2 regions of the Planococcus faecalis genome follow, and region 2 is predicted to be linked to the other one. Evidence: riboswitches for the same ligand, from Rfam matches in the RefSeq annotation. Region 2 holds a riboswitch; the other holds the start of a gene.
The links. A riboswitch is a leader RNA that binds a small molecule or an ion and turns the genes downstream of it on or off. The one in region 2 is predicted to bind S-adenosylmethionine.

Region 1 (15,082 bases), 640 kb from region 2:
GGATTTTATTCCGAACGGGTTTTTGCAAGATTATTTTTGAGTTGGTCCGCCTAGCACGCTGATTTCAGGTGCGACAGTGCCGAACTTTTTAAAGTTTTCTTGGAATTCTTGCGCCAATTCATTTGCTTTTTGGTCATAAGCTGCTTTGTCTGACCATGCATGGCGTGGGTTTAATACTTCACTTGGAACTCCAGGTACTTCAGTTGGAATTTCAAAACCGAAGACTGCTTCTTTTTCAGTTGGCACAGTGTTTAATTCGCCTTTGATCGCAGCGCGAACCATTGTGCGTGTGTAAGAAAGTTTCATACGGCTACCGACTCCGTATACGCCACCAGTCCATCCAGTGTTAACGAGGAAAACTTGAGCGCCGTGCTCGTCGATTTTCTTACCAAGCATTTCAGCGTAAACTGTTGCGTGCAACGGCAAGAAAGGTGAACCGAAGCATGTAGAGAATGTTGCTTCAGGTGAAGTGATTCCGCGCTCTGTTCCAGCAAGTTTCGATGTATAGCCGCTTAAAAAGTGGTACATCGCCTGTTCTTTTGTTAATTTACTGATTGGAGGCAATACGCCAAATGCGTCAGCAGTCAAAAAGACAATTGTTTTCGGATGTCCTGCAACTGAAGGATCTACAATATTGTCGATTGCTTGCATTGGGTATGCTGCACGTGTATTTTCAGTTAATGAACCGTCATTATAATCTGGAATGCGTGTTTCAGGGTCCACTACGACGTTCTCAAGTACTGAACCAAAACGGATTGCGTCGTAAATTTGTGGTTCATTTTCACGCGACAAATTAATCGTTTTAGCGTAGCAACCACCTTCAATGTTAAATACGCCGTTATCTGACCAGCCGTGCTCATCATCACCGATTAGTTTGCGATCACCGTCAGCTGATAAAGTTGTTTTACCTGTTCCGGATAAACCGAAAAATAAAGTTACGTCGCCTTCTGGACCAACGTTTGCTGAACAATGCATAGGTAAAATTCCTTTTTCAGGAAGTAAGTAGTTCATGATAGAGAAAATTGATTTTTTCATTTCGCCAGCGTACTCAGTGCCGCCAATCAAAATAATGCCTTGCTCCATCGATACGATGATAAATGTTTCAGAAGCTGTACCATCAACTGCAGGGTCTGCTTGAAAAGTCGGAGCGTACACAACTGTGAATTCAGCTTTGTGTGTTTGCAATTCTTCAGCTGTAGGCCGGATGAACAATTGGTGAGCAAATAGATTATGCCATGCGTATTCATTGATTGTTTGGATGGGCACACGTGATTCATGGTCGGCTCCGGCAAATCCTTTGAATACATAAAGCGCATCTTTGTCTTTAAGGTGCTTAATCACTTTAGCGTAAAGCTTTTCAAATATTTCGCTTGAAATCGGACGGTTCACATTGCCCCAGTCGACTTTGTTTTTAGAGCTTTCTTCTTCCACCATGTATTTGTCTTTCGGTGAGCGGCCAGTATATTTTCCTGTTTCCGCTGTTACAGCGCCTTCCCGAGTTAATACTGCTTCTTTGCGGGATGTTGCCGCTTCCACTAATTGTGGCACTGATAATTGAACATGCACATTTTGGCCAGTCAAAAGATCTTTTAAATCGTTTGCAAAGTTCACTGAAGTCATATATATGTACCTTCCTTTTCTGTTATTCCCATAATGGGGAGGATGTATATTCGTTCATTAGTATAACACATTAGCTTTATTAGTCTACACTAATCCACTGGGGAAATTAAAAAATATTAGAGGATAGCCCCGACAATACGTAGAATTATTTCTATAATTTCCAAATAGTCCTGGTGCCTTTTAAAGCGGTTTTCTACAGTGTACAATGGCTTTGTGTGAACAGAAATACTACTGAATAGTTTGGTTTTTTACTTGCGGGAATCTAAAGTTTGGTAGAATAGCATAATCAAAAAATCATTGTTTTTATTTGAAGAATGTAATTTTATTTTCGAAAATTGTTGACATCACTTTGCTAATTCCGTATGATGAAAAATTGAACGGATACTCTTATTCCGAGCTGGTGGAGGGGGCAGGCCCTATGAAACCCGGCAACCTGCTGCTTTTGCAGTGATGGTGCCCAACCTGACACAAGGTGCACAGACCTTGGATGATAAGAGTGAAAGGTGCTAATGATGATTCTTCCTTTCCTCATGACGAATGAGTGAAGGGATTTTTTTGTGAAATGCCCTTAATCCTCGTGTGAAAGGCCACAAACGGCTTGAAGTTCAATCCAGATTGTCTGGAACGGACTTGACATGGGAAACGAGTACCGTATCAATTTCGAGAGCAATCTCGCAGGATATAAGGAGGAACATTTTTTGAAAAACCGTCGATTATTTACATCAGAATCAGTAACAGAAGGACATCCAGATAAAATTTGTGATCAAATCTCAGATGCTATTTTGGATGCCATTTTAACCGAGGATCCAAATGCACGCGTTGCGTGTGAAACGACTGTTACGACAGGACTCGTTCTAGTAGCCGGAGAAATTACCACTTCTACGTATGTAGATATTCCGAAAGTCGTTCGACAAACGGTAAGAGAAATTGGCTATACGCGAGCTAAATATGGTTTCGACTCAGAAACAAGTGCAGTTCTTACCGCAATCGATGAGCAATCACCGGACATCGCTGCTGGAGTAAACGTAGCGCTTGAATCACGCGAAGGCCAAATGACAGATAAAGAGTTAGACGATATCGGTGCAGGTGACCAAGGATTAATGTTTGGATACGCGAACAACGAAACAGAAGAGTTAATGCCATTGCCGATTTCATTGGCACATAAATTGGCACGTCGTTTGGCTGAAGTACGCAAAGAAGAAATTCTTCCATACTTGCGTCCAGATGGTAAAACACAAGTGACGGTTGAATATGATGAAAACAACAAACCGCTTCGCGTGGATACAATTGTTATCTCAACTCAACATCATCCAGAAGTAACGTTAGAACAAATTCAACGTAATATTAAGGAATACGTCATTAACGAAGTTGTACCAGCAAAGTGGATCGATGAAGAAACAAAATATTTTATCAACCCAACTGGCCGTTTTGTTATCGGTGGACCTCAAGGAGATGCAGGTTTAACTGGACGTAAAATCATCGTAGATACATACGGTGGCTATGCGCGTCACGGTGGCGGCGCATTCTCAGGAAAAGACGCAACAAAAGTAGACCGTTCAGCGGCTTATGCGGCGCGTTATGTTGCAAAAAATATTGTCGCAGCTGGCCTTGCAGATAAATGCGAAGTTCAGTTAGCTTATGCAATTGGTGTAGCACATCCTGTATCGATCGCATTTGATATGTTTGGAACAGGCATCGTTGATGAAGACACATTAGATGATTTGGTACGTGCAAACTTTGACTTGCGTCCTGCTGGCATCATTAAAATGTTGGATCTACGTCGCCCAATCTACAAGCAAACGGCAGCTTACGGACATTTTGGCCGTACCGATGTTGATTTGCCATGGGAACGTACAGACAAAGCAGCGATCTTAAAAGAACAAGCTGGCGTATAAGTTAACAAAACGAAAAGGACGACTAGGCAGTGATGCCCGGTCGTCCTTTTCGTTTTGTTACTTTTTTTGGAGTGATTTATAATAAGCTGCTTTTTCTGCATACTCTCGAACAATACGTTCCATATCTTCTTTATCGTCTTCACGAAGTTCGCGGACGACTTTCGCGGGGCGTCCGAGTGCTAGCATGCCAGGAGGGATAACTTTTCCAGGCGGTACGAGACTACCCGCACCAATAAATGCGCCTTCTCCAATTTCCGCGCCGTCGAGAATAATCGAACCCATGCCGACGAGAGCACCTTTACGAACAATGCAACTGTGAAGTGTAACTTGATGGCCAATAGTCACGTCATCTTCAAGAAGCAAGGTTTTACCCGGGCTTTGATGAAGCATGCAGAGGTCTTGAATGTTGACTTTATCGCCAATAATCGTCGGAGAGACATCCCCGCGAATCACCGTATTAAACCACACAGAAGAGTCTGTGCCAATTGTCACATCACCAGAAATTGTGACGTAGTCTGCAATGAAAACAGATGGATCGATTTTAGGGAATTTGTCTTTAAATGGATAAATCATAGCAAAGCTCCTTTAAACAAGATAAGATATTCTTAATCGTAACAAATCAAATCAAAACGTCAAATTAACAGACAACATCGAGAATTAATCAGCAGGGAAAGGAAGTTGGATTATGTGGAAATGGCAGGCTGAAGGATCAGCAAAGGCAGTAGTTGTGTTTATACATAGTGCGTATGAACAACACCTGCGCTATGCATGGCAAATTGAAAAATGGCGATCGGCAGGATTTGACGTATATACAGGAGATTTACCGGGCCATGGCAAAAATGCGGGAGCGGACAAAGTTCACCGAGAATCGTTTGATGACTACGAACAGGCAGTAAATGAGTTGCTGAGACTGTCGTCAGAAAATGAGTTGCCAGTATTTGTCATTGCCCATGGACTGGGCGCAACTATTGCGATGAATGTCTTAGGGAACCGGAAATTCAATGTAGCCGGAGTTATTTTTACGTCGCCTTGGTTGCAGTTAAAAAAATTGCCACCGAAAGTGCCAAACGCATTTCCAGGAGTTGCGCAATTGACTGGCCGCAGAAAGGTGGATCATGGCATCGAATTACGCCACCTGACACGCGATCGTTTTTCTTATAGTCAAGAAACCGAAAGCAAGCGGTATCAAACGGTTATTACTGCAAGTTGGTATAAAGAATTGCAGAGTTATATGAAAGAAACGGCTGCAAGTATTGACAGGTATCCGCAGATTCCGACTTGTTTGTATACAGCAGAGCGAGATTTAATTGTTGAGAAAGAAGTAGCTCGTCAATGGTTACTAAAGCAACAACTAAACGAATTCAGCTACAAAGAATGGAAATTTTGCTATCACGATATTTTCCAAGAACCTGAAAAAGAAGAAGTCTTTCTAGCAGCGCAGGCGTTTATTCATACAGTTTTGCGCTCTGTCGGTTACTTGGTTGAAGAATAAGCTGTTTTTTTGTAAAGGAGAGAATTTTTATGGCATTAAAGTATAGCCTATTAGACCAATCACCAATTTCAGAAGGTAGCACACCGCAGGAGGCATTAAAGCATACCGCCATTCTTGCACAACAAGCTGAAAAGTGGGGTTATACACGCTTTTGGGTGTCTGAGCATCATGATGCAACAACGCTAGCCGGATCTTCTCCAGAAGTGCTGATTGCGCATCTAGGAGCTGTGACTCAAACAATACGGCTAGGTTCTGGTGGCGTCATGCTGCCACATTATGCTGCTTTTAAAATTGCGGAAAACTTCAAATTGCTGGAAGCCTTATATCCTGGAAGAATCGATGCAGGAATGGGACGAGCACCTGGTGGTATGCCACGTGCTTCTTATGCATTAGATGAAGGAAAAAAGCGAGACAGTAGTCTATTTCCTAAACAAATAGACGAGCTGTGTATGTACTTAAACGATGCTATTCCAGAAGACCATCCATACTTTGGCATGAAAGCAACGCCGGTTACGGTAAATGCGCCACCCATCTGGATTTTAGGATCTAGTGAAAATTCAGCACGGCTAGCAGCTGAAAAAGGATTGCCTTATATGTTTGCTCACTTTATCAATGGAGAAGGCGGCCAAACCTTCACGAAAGAATACCGAAAACAGTTTAAGTCAATTGATGGCAGTAATCCTTATGTCGGTATTGCCATTTTTGTAGTCTGCCAAGAAACACCTGAACTAACAGAGTGGATCGCCTCTTCTTTAGATTTATCATTATCCATGAGTGCGCAAGGGATGCCCTCAAACGGCACACCGCCACCTGAAAAAGCAAGTGCTTATCCATACTCGAAATTCGAAAAGCAATTAGTCGCTGAAAATCGTCGTCGCATGGTAGTGGGCACGTCGCAGCACGTTGTAGACCAACTCGAAACAGTAGCTTCAGAATACGAAGCAGACGAAGTCATGCTAGTTTCAGCAACGTACGATTTTAAGGACAAACTCAAAACCTTTGAATTGATTGCTGAAGAAATGAAAAGACGTAGACAAACTGACTTTTCTATAGTAACAGATCAATAATAAATACATTTTATATTCTAACTGGGTTTAGACTTAAAAGTGGACACGACTACTCGGTTTTCGACATACTGAAAGTACCAAGAAAAGGACGTGTCAAACATGGGCAAACACAAAACGACCGAATACAAGGAATATGTTGCCAAGCTCCATATTGAGGAAGGGCGGAAAGCCACCGACCTGGCTTATGAAGTTGGTGTGAGTGCGACAACGGTGCGGCAATGGGCGAGAGAATACCGGGAAAAGCAGGACCGTTTGGCGAATCCAACGGGTGAGCCGCGCGTCACTTTCTCAGAAATGGAGAAGAAGTTGCGTGAGACGGAAAATCAGCTGAAAGAACGAGATGACGAAGTAGAGATTTTAAAAAAGGCCATGCATGTCTTCATGAAAAGCCGCACGTAATTTATTCGTTCATCGAAGAGCACCGGAACGAATACGACGTGTTGAAGATGTGCAGGCTACTTGGCGTATCCAGAGGTGGTTTCTATAAATGGCGGACTCAGCTGATCGCAGCGAATCGAACTGAACGGCAGATGCTGCGGGAAGAGCTTCTCCAAAAAATTGCTCAATCGTATCATGAGAGCTATGGCACTTACGGGAGCCCGCGCATCCTTGAGGATCTCAAGGCGCAGGGATATTCCATATGCGAACGAACCGTGGGGCGTTACATGAACGAGTTGGGACTCTCTGCACTGCCGACAAAACAGTTCATGACAACGACCGATTCTAATCATAGCCAGTTTATCTACCCGAATCTGCTCGAGCGCAAGTTCGATGTCGACAAACCCAATACGGTCTGGGTTACCGATATCACGTATATCTGGACGCTAGAAGGATGGTTGTATCTGGCGAGTGTGATGGATCTGTTCTCGCGTAAGATTGTTGGCTGGAATCTGGACGTCACAATGAAGACCGAACTGCCACTTGGGGCGCTACAGGACGCGCTGCTTTTGCGGAATCCCGTTGGTGAACCGATCCACCACTCCGACCGCGGCTCCCAGTACTGTTCCGATGAATACATCAAGTGCTTGAAAAAAGGGGAATTTCAAATCAGTATGAGCCGTAAGGGAGATCCCTATGACAATGCCTGCATTGAATCGTTTCACGCCACCATTAAGAAAGAGCTGATTTACCGCCACCGGTTCCGAACACGGGGAGACGCCCGAGAGGCCATCAGTCATTACATCGATGACTTTTATAACTTGCGGAGACGGCACGCCACACTTGGCTACTTGTCACCTGAAAACTATGAAAAAAAGCACGAGGCTCTAACCTCAGAACGATTAGTTTCGTAACAGTTTGCCGGTCATGAGAAGCAGTTCGCTTTTGAACTGCTTCTCATGACCGTCCGATCAAACAGAGTGCGATCGGGTTCTGGAAGAAAAAGAACAGTATTTCCGTGTCCACTTTCTTGACAGAAGACCATAACCACTTCCAATAAAGGAAGTGGTTTTTTGATGCTAAGAAGAAAGTTATAGTGTTCAGCACGACTAATAGACTGTTAATTTAAAATATACTGATTCCATTTGTTCATTTTAAAATCAATTAAAGGATTTCAATCAATAAAGAAGGAAGAACTTAGTGTGACGAAATACTTTGGAGCGGAGGCTACAGATGGAGCTGAATTGTTTTTCTTAAGACCGTTTCTAAAAAAATCATAGGGGTGGAAAATGGATGAAGAAAATGAATGTGACGAAAACAGCTAACAAGAAGATGATTCGCAAAAAAATGATGACATTAACAATTGCCGGAGCGATGGTTTTGAGCGCTTCTCCTTTTATGTCGCCCGTTGTCGGAGCAGTGGGGAATGGACCAGCTTATGGTGGCAACGAAACCATCAACACATCCATACTAACAACATATGATGAAATGGCGGATTTTTTAAAAACACAAGAAGCCAAACAAAAAAATATGGAACTTGAAGTAATTGGACAAAGTATTAAAGGGCGTGATTTGTACTTAGTTAAGTATGTGACAAATCCTGAAAATCCAACCATTCTTTTTCTCACTCAACAACATGGCAACGAACAATTGACAACAGAAGGCGCGCTTGAATTTATCAAACACCTTGGAACAGGCAAGATGAAAGGGGTAACAGATGGCGTCAATATGTTAATCGTGCCAATGCTCAATCCAGATGGTGCCATGGGAGATGTGAACTTTTCATTAGATGATTACATAGCGAAAGGAGAGCGGAATCTCACACGCTATAACGCGGACGGCATTGATTTGAACCGTGATCACATTACCAAAATTCAACCTGAAACAAAAGCCTTCCACGAAAATGTGATGAGAAAATATGATATTGATTACATGATTGATTTGCATCATCAAGGTACTCAAAGTGAGCGAGATAAAGAACTGGTATCCGGTTCTATTTTGTACCCGACAACACCGAACGTTGACCCGGATGTACTTCTTAAATCCAAGCAGCTGGGAGCTGTAGTATTCGATGCTATCGATTCAAAAGGATGGGGCCATTTAGGCAAGTACAGAGGCGGAAATGCAGAAACCATTAGTCGAAATGGCATTGCAGTCGAGTATGGAATTTCTACCCTGTTATTCGAGATGCGCGGCATGTCGGATCATTCTTACGAGTCGTATGTTCTGGGACAAAAGAGCAATGGCTATCTAATTAAACAAACCATCACGACACTCGATGCAACAGTTCGTGCAATTGCGGATGATTCTATTGCAGATGCGGACATCTCATTCTGGGATACACTTTCTTATCAAGAAAACCGTACATCTGAGTGAGATGTGAATATGTAAGGAACGAATTACTATTTTAACTTTAGTGTTAACGGAATATAGACGCTAATAGGAATGGGACTAAGAAAAGCGTTCGTAAACGTATATGTAAAATATGAACGTTCGTAAAGTGTCTAGATACGTTTACGAACGTTCTTTTTTTAGTTTTTATGCTGTTTTTAGAGTGTTCGTAAAAGTGTACTTTTACGAACGGTTTTCTGAGGGAATCTCATAACAGAAATATAACGAAGTAGAATTTCAGAAAGTTCTATTTATAATCAAAAATAATGGATATAATTGGTATGATGAAAGAAACCAATACATCTACTACTTGAAATGGGTTGGACAACTTATGGAGATATCTTTAAATTTATTACAAGAAGTCGATGCAGAAGCGTTATTTAAGTTCGAGTCTGAAAATCGATGGTTTTTTGAAAAGATGGTTCCAAGTCGAGGAGACGATTACTATTCTTTCGAAACATTTTTAAGAAGACATCAAGAATTACTGAAGGAACAAAAGAAGGGCCTTTCTTATTTTTACCTGATCACCAATGATGTTGGAGAAATTGTAGGAAGAATCAACTTGGTTGATAAAAAAGATGACATAGCAGACATAGGATTTAGAGTAGGCGCAATATATGTGGGAAAGGGAATCGGAAATCGGGCATTAAATCTACTATTGAAAACTGATCTAAGTGTGAAACAAATACGTGGGAAAACAACGACTGGTAACCATGCATCGCAAAAGGTGTTAGAAAGAAATGGGTTTAAGCAAGTTCGAGTAGGCGAAGAAGAATTCGAAATGAACGGGGAAATAATGAAGTTTATACATTATTTGTGGGAAAATGAAAATCCTCGTTTGTAAAAGAGAATGAATCGATTTTATTGCTACTCAATCTATAAAAAAATTAAGAAAGTCTGTCTTACGTTTCAATCAGATTCGAACCTGCTGATTTAAAGTTTGATACCAATATAAGGTTAAGAAATTTGCCTAAGTGAATGTAACAAAAGTGCAGAAAAGTTACATTCAAACTAGCAGAAATCAATTTTTAAATTGAGATACTAAATTATATAAAAGTTTATTGAAATGAAGGTGAAGACAAATGAATTATGATTTCTACAATAACCCCGATCATTGGATGGATGGATTTTACGAACTATCAATTGAATATCACCCATATGGGGACGATAAAAGGGTAAATGAAGCACTTGTTGCTTTGGAGGAAAGTCTTTACTTCAATGGGTTCTGGGAAGAGAAAAAGGATTTCCAAAAGCATTCAATTTCTCTGCCGATAACGATCGAAGAAGAAAGTGTGAAGTCATTTTACGGCAGCCTATCCCTTCACAATTCCACTAAAGAGGAGCTGCCTTGTCTGATTACGGTCATCAGGGTAAACGGCGAGTCGGACTGGTTAGATATTTCAATTCCACAGGCTGCATTTGAGAAGGTGTTTCCTTACCGCTATCCTCTCACCACCGAGCTGAATCCCTGGTTAGAGAAAATCAATGAAGTGTATGTACGGTTAGCAGAGAGTATCTACTACAAATCCCCTTTCGATTTTGCGATGATCGGCGAGGAAATTTCTGGGGAGACCAATCAAGCAGAAATTACGATAGAGCTTATGCAAAACAAGCCCTATATGACCTGTGTCCTTCCCAGTCCATTGCTAGACCGGCTTAGACTCAATGGAAAAGGAACAGCGCTGTCAAATCGACTCAGGTTATTTTAATTTCTTCAAAACGAATGTAACTTAATGTGAATTAAGTTACATTCAAAACCGAAACTTTACAGCATTTTTGATTTGAAGTTTAGAAGTGGAGGTTACAAAGATTGAAACTAAGTGGTCAAGAACTCGAAGAGAAATTAATGGCTACTCACTATATTGATTCAGAATTAAAGGGTTTAAACTATGATCATACCAAGCATTTAGTGACAATGAAATATATGGGTTTAAGCGATGTTGAGGGCGAAGAAAGAGAGTATACGGTTCTGTTTAAAGAATGTTTTTCAACCATCTTCAATAATTGGCTGGAAGGGGCAAAAGGAGATATTCCACAATCCCCGAATGACTTAGCTTTCTATTTTCATGACATCTCAATTAGAGAAATTTTAGTAGAAGACGTCCATCTTTATCAAGTTAAAATGGTTATTCCTATGATGGATTGTCAGATTACCTGTAAATCAATTGAGATATGTTAGAAGTCGAGAACGAATGTAACTTAATAGCAATTAAGTTACATTCAGTTCTGCATTTTCTTTGAGTGCAAAACGGAAGACCAAAAATGGAGGTGAAACGGATGGAATACAGTGCTGGCTATTTTCTTCTTTCTGCAGGAAGCGCCAATCAACCCTTTTATCTCACCCAAGTGAATGATGGCGGATTCCACCTCGAAAAGCTGATTTCGATGGATGAGGAAGTGGGCGGTGTTTTCCCCAACATTTTTGATATTTGGGCAGACCGAAAGCCTAAAAGGCCGACACCCGTCTTATCCAAATCGGTGCTGGATAAGGTCTTGGTATCCATGGTATTTGGTACGCTGGAAGACGCACTGGAAGGCTATCGGGAAGCAAGAGCCCAGGAACCATCGGTGAGTCTGATCGGCATCAGCCTTGACGAGAAGTATCTTCCGGACTTTCACGACTGGCGGGACCCTATCAATGACGAAACTGGAGAAGGAGAGGGAGTCGTCTACTGCTTGAAAAAAAAGCAACCAACTAGCAGCGGTGGGATATTCGCAGGGTACGATATTGCAGGCTATGAGCTGGGCGGCCGGTTTCTCTCGTTCTTGGGTAATCATCTTTTCAAGGATTATCTGGCACTCGATCCAAACCTTTCAATCAATAAATACGGTTTGTTTCCAGAACTGCAAACGGCAGAAGCTCTTGCCCGTTACACCAATGAGGTGCTCGCTGAACAGGGAATGGCGGAAGAAGACTTGATGTGGCTACCATGGAAAATAACAATTTATGAAGGCTTCTAAACTGAATAAAGTCTTTTGTTTTTGAATGTAACTTAATCTAAATTAAGTTACATTCAGTTCCTTAGTTTCATTGAACTTCGAAGAGTAAGAAGAGAAAGTAGATTCTCTAGAAAAAATGATGCATTCAACATACTACACAACAAGGTTTTTAAAGGCCGAATTTCAAAAGGAACTAAGTTTACATATCGCAGCTTATCGGAAGCTACGTGTATTGCAAAGGAGAGAAGAGGCTGTAACCTATCGATCTTTTCTCCTTTTTATTCGTGAAACTGTACTTTTACGAATACTTATCAGATGGAAGTAGAATTGAAAAAATCCCTTTTTTATATATTCAATATGGTAAAATTAAGAAAAAATAGAATAGTGGGGATATTGAGATGAATTTAAATGAATTTGAGCAAACGATCAAAAAAATTTTCGGTACGGAATTATTAGAAGAACATGACGACTATGGATTTACTAATACTTCAAATGATGACATTAAAAAAGTTGGATACGCTACGAACCTTTCACTCGAAACTGTTGAACAAGCAATTCAGCAAGGGGTTGATTTGATAGTTACACATCATGATGCTTGGGATTTTCTTTATGGTTTAAGAGAAGCATGTGTAAAGAAAATGCAGGAACATAATATTAGTCACTTTTGGATTCATGCTCCGCTGGATTTTGTTGAATTCGGAACTTGCACATCTTTAATGGAAGCCTTAGAAATTAATACGATTAAAAAATATTCTTCGTATAATGAGGAAGATGGAGATTTTCCAGGAATTGGAGAGTATAGCAATTCTCTTGACTTTAATCTCTTGAGAGAAAAAATGTGTTCTAAATTGAATGAACCGGTGCGGGCATGGAAAAACAACAGTAAAGAAGTTAAACGCATTGGCGTATTAACAGGAGCTGGCCATTCCTCTGCCGTTATTCAAAAGGCAGTCGATGAAGGATGCGATACATATATAACAGGCGAAGCCACCCTATATGCTATCCAGTACGCAGAGTTCGCAGGAATCAATCTACTAGTGGGTAGTCATACCTTCACAGAAATCTATGGGGTAAAAACATTGGCGCAGAAAATAGTGGAATTAAATCCAAATGTTGTTGTAACAGAACTGAAAGAAACTCATTTCGAGTTGAATCATTAATTTTTGGTTATAAAAAAAGTAGGATTAAACAGTTTACATATCATAGGTTATCGGAAGGAAAGGAGCTGACTGTAAAGTTCCTTTCCTTTTTCTTCTATTTTCATGTCCTGTTTTAGTAAAGATGTAAATAAGTAATAAATTGAAAGCTCCAATAACCTCTATTTAAAAATCGTGATAAAAACAGAATTTTTACTCGTTTATGTTATTGTATTTATATGGTACTTGTTCTAAATATAGTAATAGTCTTACTTTTAACATCCGAACGAATTTCGTGCTTGATCTATAAATACCTAGAGTCGAGAAGAATGAAAAAAATTATTTATAACAAGTGAGGCTACTGACATTAATGAGAAAAGTAACTTTGGAAGTTAATAATCTAGCAAAGAAATACATAGGTAAAGGGTTCGAAGTGGAGTCATTAAAAGGAATTTCGTTCAATTTATATGCAGGGGAATTTGTCGCAATTATGGGGACGAGTGGCTCAGGAAAAAGCACGTTGCTCAATGTAATCGGCGCATTGGATGAACCGACCAGCGGGACAATACGATTGAATGGAGTAGATTCGGAAGGATTCTTTACAGAACCGAAAGCGACGGATTATCGCCGTGAGAACATCGGATTTATCTTCCAAGCCTATAACTTGCTGAAAGACTTAACGGTGGAGGAAAATATTTCGCTGCCGTTGCTCTTGAAAGACGAATCAAAAGAAACCATTGATCGAAAAACAACTCGTATGATTGAACGGATGGGGTTAACTCAGTGGAAAGCACATCGTCCGGTCCAATTATCGGGCGGGCAGCAACAACGAATCGCGATTGGTCGGGCACTCATTGGTGAACCACCGATATTGTTGGCAGACGAATTGACGGGAAATTTAGATGCCAATACATCTGAAGAAATTTTGGAGGTATTGACTTCTATGAAGGAAGAACTGAACCAAAGCATACTTGTGGTGACGCATGACCCGAAAGTCGCAACTTATGCAGATCGGGTCCTGTTTTTCCATGACGGTGCCATCATCAACGAGTACGAATGTTCCGGCAAACAGGATCTTGAACACATTATGAAAATCTCTCAGGATATTTTAAAAGGTTCTGCCGTATGAAGTCACTCAATCAGTTAGCATTCCGTTTATTTAGAGAAAACAAATTTTTGATCTTTACCTCGGTTATGAGTATTGCCATCGCTGTTTCTCTTGTTATAACGATGACCCTATTTGCCGTCAATGCAAAACAAACCCTTCAAGAGGACATGCGAAAGATGTATGGCGATATGGACCTGGCCTTTGTCTATAGCGATGACAATCCGGTGGAAGATGAACAGAAGTTGTTGTAACTGATATCGGACCATCCTTCGACAAGTGCTGTGTCGCAAGTATTGGTTACTCAAACGTATGTAGAGCCACTAGGTGGAGAAGTTTACACACTGGGAATAGAAAACGATCCTATTGCGAAAAGTAGGTATAAAACAAGTGTAGATTTAACGGAAGACACAGTCGTCATTACAGAAAATTTAGCTGCGTCGCTCAAGCTTTCAATCGGCGATCAAATCGAAATTGAAGATGATCCATTTAAAATTGCTGAAATTTTAAAGAACGCTAAAGGAACAGGAATTGCTCCTGACATGATGATTTTCGCATTAGAGAGAGCGAAGTTGTTTCACAATAAGGAGCTGTCTTATCTTAACAATGAAACAACTGCTTTAATGGTGAAAACTGCAGAAGAAACCGATTTGATCGCCATGGCAAATGAATTCCAAAAGGTGCATCCGGACTTGCGAGTGGACATTGTTGAAGAGGATCAAGCAGCAAAAAATAACGTGAATTCCCTGACGTTATTTATTGTCATTCTGTCCATACTCATTTTAATTGTCACGGCCATCATGGTCATTTCCAATTTTGACTTGTTCATCTATAAGAATAAAAATCAGTTTGCGATTATGCGGGCACTTGGAGCGAAGACAGCGCAACTAGCTAAGATCATCCGAATCCAAAGCACGATGATTACAGGTGCTGGCGCTTTTCTCGGATTGGCGATTGCTTATACAGCGGACCAATTTCTACAGCCAAGTTTTGGGCGATGGTTTTCCGTTTCCTTAACTCAACTGTCATTTGCATGGGAAGTAGCAATTCCCGTGCTC
Region 2 (15,082 bases):
GCATCTGGATGCGCAAATACGATTGCGGACACGGATGCTTCGGGGTCCATCATATATTCTTCGGTTAAATGCACGCCGATGTCTTCGGGTTTGATCAAGTTAAATAATTTGGCTTGGTCTTCTAAGTTCGGGCACGCGGGGTAACCGAATGAGAAGCGCTGGCCTTGGTATTTGGCGGCAAAACGGTCGCGCATGGAGAAATCGGTTGTATCTGGGAAGCCCCATTGATCGCGTATTTCTTGGTGGATGCGTTCAGCAAAACCTTCTGCGAGTTCAAGTGCTGTTGCTTGCAGTGCATGGCTTTCTAAAAATTTGCCTTGTTCTTTCAGGCGTGTTGCTTGTTCGCGTACGCCAAAGCCTGCAGTTACTTGCATAAAGGCCACGTAATCCATTTCGCCACTGTCGACTGATTTTAAGTAATCGGACAAGCATAAGAATGGTAACGCAGATTGGCGTGGAAATGTAAATCGTTCGATTTCTGTTTTGCCATCAGCAGGGTCATAAACGATGACATCGTCTCCGTCACTTTGAGCTGGGAAAAATTGATACAGCCCTGATGGTTTTAACAGTCCTGACCCTAAAAACTCGGTCGTCAGTTCATGAAGCTGAACAGCACGCGGATCGCCTTTAGCTAACGAATTATCGTTATAGCCTTTTAATCCGAGGTGATGACCAATCAATGTGCGCATGTTGACGTATGGATACAAATGAGCCACAGAATACTCTTTCAATACGTGACGACGCAAATCGTTCGGCACGTGAACCGTGACGTCTTCGCGTACCGTTTTTACTGGTTTTTCAGCAACGGCTACAGCGGGCTTTGCTGCTCGCACGGCTTCAGAGGCTTGGCGTTTTTCTTGTTGTGCATCCAACTCTAGCAGCAACTCTGCTTTTCCGGCACCGCTTTGCAGCCGATTCGCTAGATCTAATCCTTGCATCGCATCTTTCGCGTAAATGACCGGCCCGTCGTATTCCGCTGAAATTTTGGTTTCGGTAAAGCGTCTCGACAATGCCGCCCCGCCCACTAAAATGGGTACATCAATGCCCGCTTCTTTAAAGTCTTGCGCGGTGATGACCATTTGCTTCGCCGACTTAACGAGTAACCCCGACAAGCCAATCATGTCTGGTTTTTCTTTTCGAATCACTTCGATCAAGGTAGCCGGTGTCACCTTAATTCCAACATCAATCACTTTAAAGCCGTTATTGCTTAAGATAATCTCCACTAAGTTTTTGCCGATGTCATGAACATCGCCTTTAACAGTCGCCAAAACGATTTTCCCTTTTCCAGAATCGTCTTCTTTTTTCTCCATAAACTGCTCAAGAAATGATACGGCTGCTTTCATGACGCCTGCACTTTGCAACACTTCCGCAACAATTAATTGGTTGTCATTAAACAAACGGCCTACTTCGGCCATCCCTTTCATCAACGGTCCATTAATGACATCAAGCGGTTCATCATACATCTCTAGCGCTTTTTCCAAATCAGGTATCAAGCCTTCTTTTGTTCCTTCTATAATATAGTAAGCGAGTCGATCTGGTACTGTTTTCGGAATATCATCTTCTGTTTTTTCTTTTTTCTTATCGCGGTAAAAAGCCGTAAAGTCAGCTAAAGTTTCATCTGTTGTCGTAAACAGTAATTCATTAGCCATATCGATTTCCTGTTTTGGAATGGATGCATAACGCTCTAATTTTTCCGTATTGACGATGGCATAGTCCAAACCTGCCTGCGTGCAATGATATAAATACACGGCATTTAACACTTCACGACCAACCGGTGGTAAGCCGAATGAAACGTTACTAACACCTAAAATCGTCAATGCGCGTGGCAGTTTTTCTTTAATTAACCGAATGCCTTCAATCGTTTCTACTGCAGAACCAATGTATTGCTGATCGCCCGTACCGACTGGGAATACCAGTGGATCAAAAATGATGTCTTCCGGTGCAAGCCCCCATTTATGGACCAGCAAGTCATATGACCGTTCGGCTATTTCCAACTTACGCTCACGCGTGACCGCCATCCCAACTTCGTCGATTGTACCCACAACGACTGCCGCACCGTACTTTTTCACGAGCGGCATTACCGCATCAAAACGTTCTTCTCCGTCTTCTAGATTAATCGAGTTGATAATCGCTTTTCCTTGTGAAAATTTCAATGCAACTTCAATCACTTCTTCGTCTGTAGAATCGATAACGAGTGGTACTTTTACTTTTTTGACGACTTCTTTCATGAATTTCGTCATGTCTTCAACTTCGTCACGATCCGGATTTGCTAAACAAATATCAATAACGTGCGCTCCGTTTTTCACCTGTGCGCGAGCAATTTCAGATGCTTCTTCAAATTGGCCATCGACTATTAATCGTTTAAATTTACGAGAACCAATAACATTCGTCCGCTCTCCAATAAACAAAGGACGCATCGTTTCGTCGTATTGCAAAGGCTCAATTCCAGACACGACATGACCGCGCTCAACAGGGTCTGGTTTTCTCGGCGGCAATCCGTCCATAGCCAAACGCACTGCTTTAATATGTTCCGGTGTGGTTCCGCAACAACCACCGACGACGTTCAGCCACCCTTTATCTGCAAAACCTTTTAATTTTTTCGCAAGTGATTCGGGTGTTTCGTGATAATGACCGTCTTCATCTGGCAAGCCTGCATTTGGGTAACAACTAACATAGCCGTCCGACAGCTCTGACAGCGAACGAATATGGTCTGTCATAAATTCTGGACCTGTTGCACAGTTTAACCCGACGGATAGCGGCTTGACATGTTCAATGGAAATGTAAAACGCTTCAATGCTTTGACCGGCAAGTGTCGTCCCCATCGGTTCAATCGTTCCGGACACCATAATCGGCAATTCGATTCCCGTTTCTTCAAAAGCTTGTTTAATGCCAATTGTCGCCGCTTTCACATTCAACATGTCTTGACTGGTCTCGAGCAAGATGAGATCTGCTCCGCCTTCAACAAGTGCCTTGGCTTGCACGTGAAAATTTTCCAGCATGACATCAAATGTGACGCCACCCGTTACAGACAAAGTTTTCGTTGTCGGTCCAATCGCACCTGCCACAAAACGAGGCCATTCCGGGGTGGAAAATTCAGCAGCCGCTCGTTTCGCAATTTCGACTGCGCGTCTATTAATATCCGCCGCTTGGTCACCGATTCCGTATTCGTCCAAAACAATCGGTGTACCTCCAAATGTATTGGTGCAAAGAATATCGGCTCCAGCTTCAAGATAAGCCGTATGGATATTTTGAATAACATCCGGTCGGACAATGTTCAAGTATTCATTGCAGCCGTCAAATTCTTCTCCGCCAAATTCTTCAGGTGACAGATCGGCATTTTGAATCATCGTCCCCATCGCTCCGTCGATAATTAAGATTCTTTTTTTAAGCTGTTGTTCAATAAGATGTTTGGACATGGCTGCGATCGCTCTCTTTCTGTTGATCTAGTTGTCGAATATACCGAATCAATTCCACGGTCATGTCGTAACGGACAAACGGTGTGATCAAGTAAATACCGTTGAATAGCTCTGCTGCTGTGTCAATCAATTCTTTAGCGATTTGAATGCCTTCCGCTGTGGCTCGGTCCTTGTCATCTCCACATGCACGCATGCGTTCAAGTGCGTCTTCTGATAACTTGATACCCGGCACTTCATGATGCAAAAATTCGGCACTGCGAATACTGGTCAACGGCATTACCCCAATAAAAATGGGCGTATTTAAATGCTTTGTCGCTTCGTACATTTCAACGATTTTTTCTTTTGTGTATACGGGCTGCGAAATAAAATAATCCGCTCCGCTTTCAATTTTCTTCTCAAGTCTTGCTACGGCTCGGTCAAGCACACGAACATTCGGATTGAACGCCGCAGCGACAGAAAAATTAGCTTTTTTCCGTAGCGGTTTACCAGAAAACGAAATGCCTTCATTTAGTTTTTTGATCAATTGAATCAATTCCATACTGGACACGTCATAAACGCTTGTCGCTCCTGGGAAATCTCCAACTTTGGTCGGATCGCCTGTGACAGCGAGAATGTCGTGCATACCGAGTGCATCGAGTCCCATCAAATGTGACTGCAAACCAATTAAGTTGCGGTCGCGACACGTAATATGAGCGAGCGGCCGAATTTTTTCTGTGTGCTTGAGAATCGAGCCCATCGCCATATTACTAATACGCGGTGACGCTAATGAATTATCGGCCATGGTGACAGCATCCACACCTTCTTCATGCAAAGCGACAGAGCCTTCAAGAAATTTTGTGACGTCCAAATGACGTGGCGTATCGAGTTCCACAATAATCGTTCGTTGTGTTTTCGCTTTTTCGTGAAGCGGCTTTACTTCTAGCGCTTCGGCCTCTCGGATGACAATCGGCTTTCTTTTGGTTACTTCTTTATAAAAAATCGGCGGTAACTTACCGAGGTGTTTTTTCACCGCTTCAATATGCTTTGGTGTTGTACCACAGCAACCGCCAATCAAGCGAACGCCTTCTTGTCTTAACAATAAAGCAGCACGTCCGAAATAATCTGCTTCTGATTCGTAAACAATCCGCCCATCTTCTACGTCAAGTAGGCTAGCATTTGGGTATGCAGAAAGAAAAGCTTTTTCGGGTAAGGTTACTTCTTCAAAAGCTTGAATTGTATGATGCGGTCCTAGACGACAATTGACACCAACAATGTCTGCTCCAAGTGATTCTAATTGGTGCAAAGCGTCATTCAATGACATGCCGTTTTGCAAAATACCCGGATCATGCATCGATACTTGTGCAATCAATGGGGTATCTGTGATGCCTTTCAAATGTTTAACAGTTGCTACTAATTCTTCAAAATCGTAATAAGTTTCAAGTAGTAGGCCATCGGGGTCGCCCGCAAGCAACTGACTCGCTTGCTGGTCGACCATCGCAATGATTTCCTGCAAGGTGGCGTCACTTTTACGAATTCCACGAATGCCGCCAATCGTTCCAAAGACAAATTGCCCCCCCGGTGCTGCTGCACGTTTCGCAATTTCAATAGCAGCTTTGTTGATGTCTGCAACTTGTTCTTCTAATCCGTAACGAGCAAGTTTGAGTGCATTAGCCCCGTACGTATTGGTTTGAATGATATCTGCTCCAGCTTTGATATAGTCTTGATGAATCTTTTCGATTACTTCTGGCCGCTGTAAATTCAATTCCTCGTTGCAATACTCAATGCCATACGAATACAGCAAGGTTCCCATGCCACCGTCCGCCGTCAAAATTTTCGTCTTCAGTTCGTCTAATAAACCCATCCACTCAACCCCCCATATATACAAAAAAAGCCTCCATGAAAAAGAAGGCTTTACGATATCAAACTCGTTCCTTTTCATCTGTCAGGCAATCGCTTGCCTGCTGGATTTAGCACCTGACCTTTCGGCTGGTTGCTGAAGCGTCACAGGGCCAGTCCCTCAACTTCTCTCGATAAAGATTCACTATTCAGTTTTAGTATTCTTAGTATAGTACAGGTATCTATTGGTCAGGTCAATATGTTTTGTTAGAAAAAAATGAACTTTCTGTGAGTTTCTTTAAAAATAGAATCCTTTTATTCTTTAGAAGCTGTTAACGTTTTTTCGCCGCCCTCCCTATTCTTTCTCCTCTCTACATCTGTTTATTTATTGTACACACCATTTCAGGAAATACTGGACCAATAATCAAATCAAAAGAAGAGTTACATGTTTATTCATAAGGACAGTAACATACAGTCACTTGGAAAATGTTCGATCAAAAACAATAGCACCTTTATGTATATTATGAAAATGTTCTAGGCTTCCCTGGCCGATCAGAATCCAGTTATGTATGCACTTGGTTTCGCCAAGACACTTAGGCAAAAGCCTAACACCGCTGCCACTTCATCAGCTCGCTTGCGACTCAAAAAACCTATCTGGATTAAAAACTTCCGATAGGTTTTTCTATAAGTATACTGTCTTCTTCTGCTTTAAAAAAGACTTTGCAAATCCTTTACCGGCCGAGCGTCTGCTTGTCCTTCGTAACTAATAAATTCAATTTCCCCAATGCGCATGCCTGCATTGTATTCCCCGATAACTGTATCCAATAGAATAAAAGAAGCCGAGATAAATTCATCTTCATTTTCTTCAGTAAAGCCTTTGATGTAAAGAATTAAATTCACTTCGTCGTTGGCGTTATCTTTTTCAAAAGTACAAAAGATGTCTTTCCATGCTAATTTAATATCGCCATACTCGATCGATACTTCTTCTTCTTGTCGCTGGCGAAAGGCGATAATCGTAAACGATTCAAGTTCTGGAGCCTGACCAACTAGATCAATGACGTCATCAAATGCCTCAACCATGCCGTCCGCACTGATGATGAATTGTCGTTTGTCGTTAATTAAAAGTTCACTAAGTTCAAACGCCAAATGTTTGTTAACCTTGTGCAATTTCTTTTCCAATTGATTTAATAGTTTGCTTCTACTCGACTCATCCAAGCGACTATAGGCCTCTTTATTGTCTGCAAACCATTCCCAAAAAGCCGCCACTTTATTTTTTCTCTTCGGCAACCAATTCATCCTGCTATCCCCTTTGCACCCATCTGTGATTTCTTCTTTCTATCATATCATTTTTACACGAAAGGGATAGTTCTTTTTATCCATGAAGAAAGTCTACTTCTGAGCTATCCAGTCTAAGACAATAAAAAAAACCTATCCACAAATCAGTAACGCTGACTCGTAGACACGCTTTTTTTATTTTCTGAATCTGATTGCTAATCCTTTTAAGAAGTTGCGTGCATAGCGATCGCCGCATTCTTTGTAATTTTTATGGCCAACCTTTCGGAGTAACGCTCCAAGTTCACCTTTTGTTACCGTAACTCCAGCTAAATCCCAAATCTCCAACATGTCTTCACTCGTTAGCTGTAAAGCAATTTTCACTTTTTTCAGCAGTAAGTTGTTAGAACGTTCATTGGTCACTGCAGAAACTTCAGTTTGCCCGGGTTTGGGCTCTTGACGTCCTCTTTTGAAAACGATAAATCCATTTAAAAAAGATTCAAATAGAGCGTCTTCTGCTTTAATATAGTCTTCTTCTTCCCGGTCAATCCAAATACGATCTTCCTCTTCCTCTTCGCTATCTGGGGTTTTTGTCAGCACTTTTAATACTTCATCTTTGCTAAGTTCTATACCACCCAATTTGAAAATTTCGACCATATCCCTATTTTTTATATCTAGTGCATAACGCAGTCTGATCAATAAATCGTTATTATCCATCTTTTCTTCCTCCTGTAGCTTGCTCATTATCGTCGTGATCCGAAGTCGATTCAATTCTAATGATAGCACATAATCTCCGGGTCATCGCGCTTACGCGAAGACAGCAAAAAAGACAGGATTAGAACACTGTCTCGCGGTTTTCTTTATTTTTTACTTCTTTTAATTGTTCGACTTTCTCTTTCATATCTTGAATAATGTCCAAAGATTCTTTATCGTTCGTCGACTCTTCATAGAAAAACTGCAAATCTCGCTCCATATCTGCCAGACGTTCATTATAGTGTTTCAGTTTTTCGGCGACAATTAAACGCTTTGCTTCTTCTATACTCTTCATCTCTTGTTACCTCCACTTCGACAATCTACGAACAGGCTTTCCCCTTTATTCCCTACTTCTTCATGCTTTAATCCTTTTTTTGTGACAGTATTATGTCTGCACGAGCTTCAATAAAGAAGGAAAAGTAACGAATCCATCTCTTGTACCCCAGCCCCCTTTCTTGAATTGTCAACTAAGTTTACAATTTAGAGCATGTGTGCTATACTAGAATTAGTTGAGATACATTTTAGGAGGAAAAAAATGTTTACCATTGGAGATCACATCATTTATTCCACACATGGCCTATGTAGAATTAACGATATCCGTGATGAAACAGTTTCAGGTGTCACAAAGAAATATTATAAATTGCATCCTTTAGCGAATACGTTAGTGACCATCACTACGCCTGTCGATAACGATAAAGTCGTGATGTTGAAGCTTCTCCAAAAAGAACAAGCACTCGAAATCATTGAAATTTTTAAAAAGCCTGGAGTAGAGCCCGATCAGTCAACTGCTAAAGCGTTACAGCCTAAGCTCATTAATACAGGAGACCGTATGCAAATTGCGGAAATTGTTAATACGCTAATGCGCAAGAAGTTTGATACGCAGCTTCAGAAAGAAACTTTCTACGCGCATGACTATAAACTGATTAACAACACACAGATCATGCTCTTTAAAGAACTTGCTCATGCAATGGACACGAGCTTTGAAGAAATCAATCAAATGATTAACGACCTGATCACAGAAGATCAACCGTCGTCGACTGTTAACTAGACTAAAAAAAGATCTTGTTTCATCAATAAATTGATGAAACAAGATCTTTTTTAACATCCAAACTATATTCCCCAATCGGTCTTTAAAAGATCTTTGAGCATTTTCATTTGATCAGCACCAATTTTTTCTGCAATTTTATGTTCCAACTGAATTTTCAATGCTTCGTTTTTTTCGTAGTATTCTTTCCCTAACGTCGTGAGTCGAATGCATTTTTCTTTTTTATTGTTCTCAACATTTTGTACTTCTACCAATTCTTTAGTCACCAAGTTTTTAATAAATTTATGGATGGCCTGGCGAGAGATGTCTACATTTTTGGTAACATACGAAATAGTGGGCTGCTTTTTATAAATGCGTGCCATAATCTGCCATTCAGAGTTTGAAATGTGGATGTCACTCGTGTCGTTCCATGCACGCTCTGAAATTCTCTGTGTTGAAATATGGCGTTCGCTCAATAAATCAATCAACTCTAAATTCTGCAATTCCACGTACGGGGTCAAACGGTTCACTCCAATCATTTGCTTCGCCATTTAATATACCGATTCTATCAGATGAAGTCAATTTGTGAAAATACTAACGATTCCATAACTTTCTCTTCGTCATATCGTCCTAAAAAACCGCCTAGACATTCCACTTTTTTGGAATACTCAGGCGGTTTCTTATGATGAAGATACCATTATTTCATTTCAAAAACACTTGCACAAAAGAACTCTATTGCGTTCTATTAGACAGATGTCAGCTCTTGCTCCTGCTGCTCAAAGTCGTTCAGCAATGCACGTACTTCATCTGTCGTTTCAGTATACATCAACTGATTTCTCAATTCACCAACGCCCCGTACTCCACGAACATAAATTTTAAAGAAGCGGCGCAACGGTTTGAATGCGATGGGCTGACTTTCTGTTGAGTAGTGGTCGTGAAGGTCTAGGTGTAGCCTCAGCAAGTCAAACAATTCTTTCGGGCTATGTTCTGTCGGTTCTTGTTCAAAAGCAAAGGGATTGTGAAAAACACCTCGCCCGATCATAACGCCGTCAACCCCATATTTATCGGCAAGTTCCTGACCCGTTTGACGATCCGGAATATCTCCGTTGATCGTCAAAAGAGTATCTGGCGCGATTTCATCACGAAGTTTCTTGATTTCTGGAATCAATTCCCAATGTGCAGGCACTGCACTCATTTCTTTTTTGGTCCGCAAATGAATCGATAAATTGGCAATATCCTGCTCAAATAGATGAGTCAGCCAGCCTTTCCACTCGTCCACGTCCGTATACCCAATTCTTGTTTTGACGCTGACAGGCAAGCCGCCTGCTTTTGCTGCCTGGATAATATCAGCTGCGTTGTCCGGATAACGGATCAAACCACTGCCTTTTCCTTTGGCCGCAACATTTGGCACAGGGCAACCCATGTTGATGTCGACTCCTTTAAAGCCTTGTTTCGCCATTCCGATGCTCATCTCTCGGAAGTGCTCAGGCTTATTGCCCCATATATGAGCCACCATTGGTTGTTCGTCTTCAGTAAAGGTCAAACGCCCTCGCACACTAAAGATTCCTTCGGGGTGACAGTAACTTTCCGTATTTGTAAACTCAGTAAAAAACACATCCGGTTTTGCCGCTTTTGCTATTACATGGCGAAACACTACATTCGTAACATCTTCCATCGGCGCCAATACAAAAAAAGGTCGTGGTAAATCACGCCAAAAATTCTCTTTCATATTCAAGTTCCAATCCTTTCATTAAAGGATGCAAGATCGATTCTTCATCCAAACATTATTATTCGATTTATACTAGCAATCCTTATTGTATCGTCATCTCATTTTTTCTTAACCTTATACAGTTTACACGAATCGTCCGTTTGTGGAAAGTGGCGGGGGTTGTATTGACAATGCTACGTTGTTTAATCGCTTGCTGACTTTAGATTGGCTAGTCATCGTACTACTTTTCATCATAAAAGCGTCAACTCGATTATAGAGTTGACGCTTTTAGCTTGGAAATCAACGATCACACGATCTTTTCTGTTTCAAAAAACTGATACGCGTTTTTCCCTGATTTCTTCGCTTGAAATAAAGCGAAATCCGCATTTTTAAGGAGTGTTTTCAAGTCAATTTCGCTGTTAATTGAGTACGTAGCAATTCCAAGACTTGCAGAAAGTTGAAAATCATCATCCCAAGTCATCAAACTATCCAGTAAACGTGTCGCCATTTCACTCAGTCGTTCTGCGCTAGTTGGTTGAGAGAAATGGATAACGAATTCATCTCCTCCTAATCTAACAGCAAAAACATCCTCATACCCATCGATAAATTTCAGAAGTCTGGATGCAACTTCTTCTAACACCATGTCTCCGGCGTCATGACCGTACAAATCGTTGACTCCTTTAAAGCCATCCAAATCTAGAAAGAACACTGTTCCTCCAGAATCGTGATGGTCTTCGAAAAATTTAGCAAGATAACGTCTATTGTATAGGTTGGTTAACGCATCTCTATAAGCAAAACGCTCTAAATCCAAGTAATAAGAAAACATCCGAACAATTCGTTGAAGCAAGTGAATACTTTTCTCATCAAAACGGCTTACTTGATCATTCACTGCACACAATGTTCCGAATTTCTCTCCATTAACAAAAGAAATAGGGATCCCCAAATAAGATTTAATATTGGCTTTTTCTAGTATATTCTTAAAATCACCTAAACTACTTTCTTTACTGACGTCTTCATAAATCAACGGTTGTTTTGTTCCAAAATCAATGTGCTGACAAAGGGTATCATTAAGATTTACAATCGTACCTTCAGTGACATCAATGCTTGTATTATCATTTGAAAACTTGAGAATCACTTGCTGCGTGTCATTAATAGAACTTAAAAAAATAAATTGCTCCGGCAAGATTTCTTTGGCGAGATCGAGTAAGTCAGTAGCTAGTTCATCAAAATTCTTGTACATTTCTAATTCTTGAAATATCGTCATCGTTAGGCACCTCGATTGTCGTCATGTCCGTATTTTTAAGTTAACCAACTATCCATTTAATCGTATAAGTCTCACTAAAGTTTAACATAGACAGCGAATGGTTGTTAAACAACTTGCCCGCCTCTTGAATGCCCCACTAAGTGATTATTGAAGACATCTAAGAGCTTTGTTTCTTGTCAGACGCCTAGTGAAATAAATAGCAATACCCAAAAAAAGCTCATTTATCGTTCAATTGACGGAGAATCTGTGCTTGCTTTTTATTGATAAAAGATAAATTTTGCCTAAAGACTCAATAAAAAAAGCTTTACAATCGAGAATTTCTCTTATATAGTAACTGAATAGTTATAATATTATAATCACCAGATAGAGGGTGGGATGCATGAAAATTGATAAAGCAGCAACAACTCCTCTTTATTCGCAAGTAGAGGTTATTTTAGAGGATAAGATTCTGACAGGAGTTTGGGACGAAGGTTTTCAGATTCCAACAGAAAATGAATTGGCAGAAACGCATGATGTTAGCAACATTACCATCAAACGAGCCATTATGAATTTAGTGGACAAAGGAATGCTCATGCGACAACGCGGACGCGGAACTTTTGTAACCAAACTGCCAACAGAGAAAAATATCCACAAATCAGAGTTTATCAAGATGAATGAAGAGATTAGCAGTTCTCATAATTTACTTGCAAGTGGTTTTCATCAAGCCTATCCTGGGGTAGCTAAGCAGTTAGGTTTGCCTGCAGACACTGAATTCGTCTATTTAGAGCGACTTGGCTATGAAGAAGGAGAACTGGTTTCATTAGAGTACACTTATATTCCTCAGAATATCTGGCCCGCTATCGAACAGCCACCCGACAAGGATACATTTGTTTATGACGTTCTGAAAAAAACATGTGGAATTTCTCTAGCACGTTCGAAAAATTACTTTTCTGCAGCAGTCGCCAATGAAAAAGAAATGAAGTTGCTTGGAGTTCGTTCGAACACGCCGCTCTTTGTTTGGGAGCGCATTACGTACTCCACGTCCGGAGAGCCTGTTGAGTATTCTAAATTCGTTATGAAACAAGACAAAGACAAGTACTATGTAGAGTTAGAACTGACTTGATCGATAGAAAAAGTGATCTCTAATGTTGCCTACATCGTTTTATATAGAAACTAGTATCATTTTAGTTTCTATTATTATATAAAGTTATAATATTATACTTAATTAAGTTAATATGATTTTAAAGCCGCGTTACCTGTTTTTTATACATTTAGAAGGATGGTGGGTTACATGGAAAAGCACAGCAAGGGGAAAAAAGAAAAACGAAAGTTGAAATTGAAAGCGCCTACAACAACTGCATTACTGATGTTCATCATCGTTCTTGTCGCATTATTAACTTATATCGTACCTGCAGGTCAGTACGAGCGAGCAATGGATGATGAAACCGGTAGAGAATTAATCGTTGCGGATAGCTTCTCTTATACAGAATCTTCACCTGTTGGGCCTGGTGGCGTATTGTCATCCGTGTTTAACGGCATCGTTGGCGCTGCTGAGATTATCGCATTTGTCTTGATCGTCGGTGGCGTCTTTGGGGTCATCGTTAAAAGTGGCGCCATTAATGCGGCGTTAGCTCGATTGATCCATCGCCTGAAAGGAAGAGAATCTCTTTTTATCGTCATTGCCATGACTGCATTTGCGATTGGCGGTGCGACGTTCGGAATGGCCGAAGAGACTTTGCCCTTTGTTGCGATTGTACTCGCTGCAACAATTGCGATGGGCTATGACCGAATTGTCGCAGTATCGATTGTGGTCGTCGGCGTGTATGCAGGATATTCTGCTGGTCCTCTCAATCCTTTTAACGTTGGAATTGCACAAGCTATCGCTGGATTGCCTCTTTTTTCAGGTATCGGCTTGCGTACTATCCTAATGATTGGCGGATTGATCATCGCCATTCATCACACATTGAGATATGCCAAGAAAGTAAAACTGAATCCCAAAACAAGTCTCTTATCAGGAGAAACAGTCGAAGTCGAAACTAACGTTACATTGCTGGATAATCTCACCATGACCAAGCAACACAAAGCCATTATGATTATTTTGGGCTTGTCACTTGTTTCACTCGTGTTCGGTGTATTGAAATACGGCTGGTATCTCGGAGAAATTTCTGCATTGATGTTACTGATGGGCATTATCGTTGGTCTTATTGCATTCAATGGTAGCTTTAATCAATTTACCGATGAATTTATGAAAGGTGCTGCTGAATTAACAGCTGCCGCTCTTATCATCGGCCTCTCTCGTGCGATTCTTGTCGTCATGGAAGAAGGACAGATTATTGATACTTTCGTTTATGCTGTGTCTACGCCGCTAGCAGGCTTACATAGTGTCTTTGCCGCTTGGGGCATGTACTTTTCACAAGGACTTATTAACTTTGTTATTCCGTCATCTACAGGACAAGCTGCTGTTGTGATGCCGATTATGTCTTCTATTAGTGATGTGATTGGCATTAACCGTCAAATTGCCGTTCAGGCATTTCAATCTGGAGATGGCTATTGGAATATGATTACTCCAACACATCCAGTTCTGATGGCGGCACTTGGCATTGCAGCTGTTCCATTTGGTAAATGGATTCGTTTTGCAGGACCACTCGTATTAAAATGGACGATTTGGACAATGATTATTTTAGCAATTGGTGTATGGATCGACTGGGGTCCATTTTGATTCCAACTAGTAAAAGAAAAATCGCGAACTGGGAGTAGATAAAGATGAAAAAAAGCACAAAATGGACGATCTTAGGTGGCGGCAACGGCGGGCAAACAACAGCTGGGCATTTAGGAATAATGGGATTCGACGTGACACTGTATGATATTTTTGAAGATACGATTCAAGCAATTAAAAAACAAGGTGGCGTCTTTCTTGAAGATGCATTAACTGGATTCGGCAAAGTTAACTGTGCCACAACGAATATCGAAGAAGCATTGCAAGATGCTGATATCGTACTGATCACAGTACCTGCTACTGCACATACTTTAATTGCCAAGGCATGTGCAAAGCATTTGAAAGATGGGCAAATTATTGTCTTAAATCCAGCAGCCACATTCGGATCATTAGCATTTGAAAAAACTCTCCATGACGAAGGCTGTACAGCAAATGTAACACTGGCAGAAACAAACACGTTATTGTATGGTTGCCGCATTATCGAAGCCGGTAGAACTCAAGTGTTTGGACTGAAAAACCGCATTTTGATTGCGGCACTTCCCGCTACTGAAACGCCAAGAGTTGTGGCAGCTCTGCAAACGGCATTTCCGCAGTTTGAAGCCGCCGATAGCATTTTGGTAACAAGCTTTGATAACACCAATCCGATTTTGCACCCAGCGACAACATTGCTGAATGCGGGCACAATCGAATCTGATCGCGAATGGCATTTTTATATTGATGGCTTTACTCCATCCATTGGACGATTTGTTGAAAGCATGGATGAGGAACGGCTTGCAATCGGACGTGCTTTAGGTCTTGAGTTATTATCGTGTCGTCAGCAGCTTGAAGTTGAGTATGATGTTTATGAAAATAGTCTCGCAGAATCGGTACGGAATAATAGCGTATATCAGGATATTAAAGGACAAAAAACGCTTGATACGCGTTACTTATCAGAAGATATTCCTATGGGACTTGTGCCTTTCGTCGCTCTTGGCAAGTTGCTTCAATTACCGACAGCACGAATGGAAGTAATTATCGAGATGGCACAACTTGTCCTTGACCGTGATTTAATGACTCATGCAAGAACGCTTGAAAATCTTGGTATTGACGACATGACCGCCGAAGAATTTTTGCAATATGTCCAAACGGGTCAGCG

Region 1: another riboswitch for S-adenosylmethionine. It lies ahead of metK (methionine adenosyltransferase); the one in region 2 lies ahead of AJGP001_RS03090 (bifunctional homocysteine S-methyltransferase/methylenetetrahydrofolate reductase).

What each region holds. Positions count from the first base shown of each region.
Region 1 covers NZ_CP019401.1:1,229,881-1,244,962, forward strand. Annotated here, with positions in the region: gene pckA (phosphoenolpyruvate carboxykinase (ATP)) at 31-1,620, opposite strand; SAM riboswitch class I at 2,005-2,117, shown strand; gene metK (methionine adenosyltransferase) at 2,319-3,515, shown strand; gene AJGP001_RS06150 (gamma carbonic anhydrase) at 3,573-4,088, opposite strand; gene AJGP001_RS06155 (alpha/beta hydrolase) at 4,201-5,007, shown strand; gene AJGP001_RS06160 (LLM class flavin-dependent oxidoreductase) at 5,037-6,074, shown strand; gene AJGP001_RS06165 (transposase) at 6,174-6,473, shown strand; gene AJGP001_RS06170 (IS3 family transposase) at 6,485-7,366, shown strand; gene AJGP001_RS06175 (M14 family zinc carboxypeptidase) at 7,746-8,828, shown strand; gene AJGP001_RS06180 (GNAT family N-acetyltransferase) at 9,175-9,687, shown strand; gene AJGP001_RS06185 (hypothetical protein) at 9,926-10,552, shown strand; gene AJGP001_RS06190 (hypothetical protein) at 10,654-11,022, shown strand; gene AJGP001_RS06195 (hypothetical protein) at 11,121-11,804, shown strand; gene AJGP001_RS06200 (Nif3-like dinuclear metal center hexameric protein) at 12,182-12,943, shown strand; gene AJGP001_RS06205 (ABC transporter ATP-binding protein) at 13,290-14,048, shown strand; gene AJGP001_RS06210 (hypothetical protein) at 14,045-14,278, shown strand; gene AJGP001_RS06215 (FtsX-like permease family protein) at 14,309-15,082, shown strand, end outside.
Region 2 covers NZ_CP019401.1:586,440-601,521, reverse strand. Annotated here, with positions in the region: gene metH (methionine synthase) at 1-3,416, opposite strand, end outside; gene AJGP001_RS03090 (bifunctional homocysteine S-methyltransferase/methylenetetrahydrofolate reductase) at 3,397-5,256, opposite strand; SAM riboswitch class I at 5,328-5,432, opposite strand; gene AJGP001_RS03085 (hypothetical protein) at 5,940-6,527, opposite strand; gene AJGP001_RS03080 (YehS family protein) at 6,702-7,220, opposite strand; gene AJGP001_RS03075 (hypothetical protein) at 7,339-7,551, opposite strand; gene AJGP001_RS03070 (CarD family transcriptional regulator) at 7,792-8,304, shown strand; gene AJGP001_RS03065 (MarR family winged helix-turn-helix transcriptional regulator) at 8,367-8,831, opposite strand; gene AJGP001_RS03060 (tRNA dihydrouridine synthase) at 9,026-10,009, opposite strand; gene AJGP001_RS03055 (sensor domain-containing protein) at 10,296-11,252, opposite strand; gene AJGP001_RS03050 (GntR family transcriptional regulator) at 11,632-12,354, shown strand; gene AJGP001_RS03045 (YfcC family protein) at 12,523-13,950, shown strand; gene AJGP001_RS03040 (NAD/NADP-dependent octopine/nopaline dehydrogenase family protein) at 13,995-15,082, shown strand, end outside.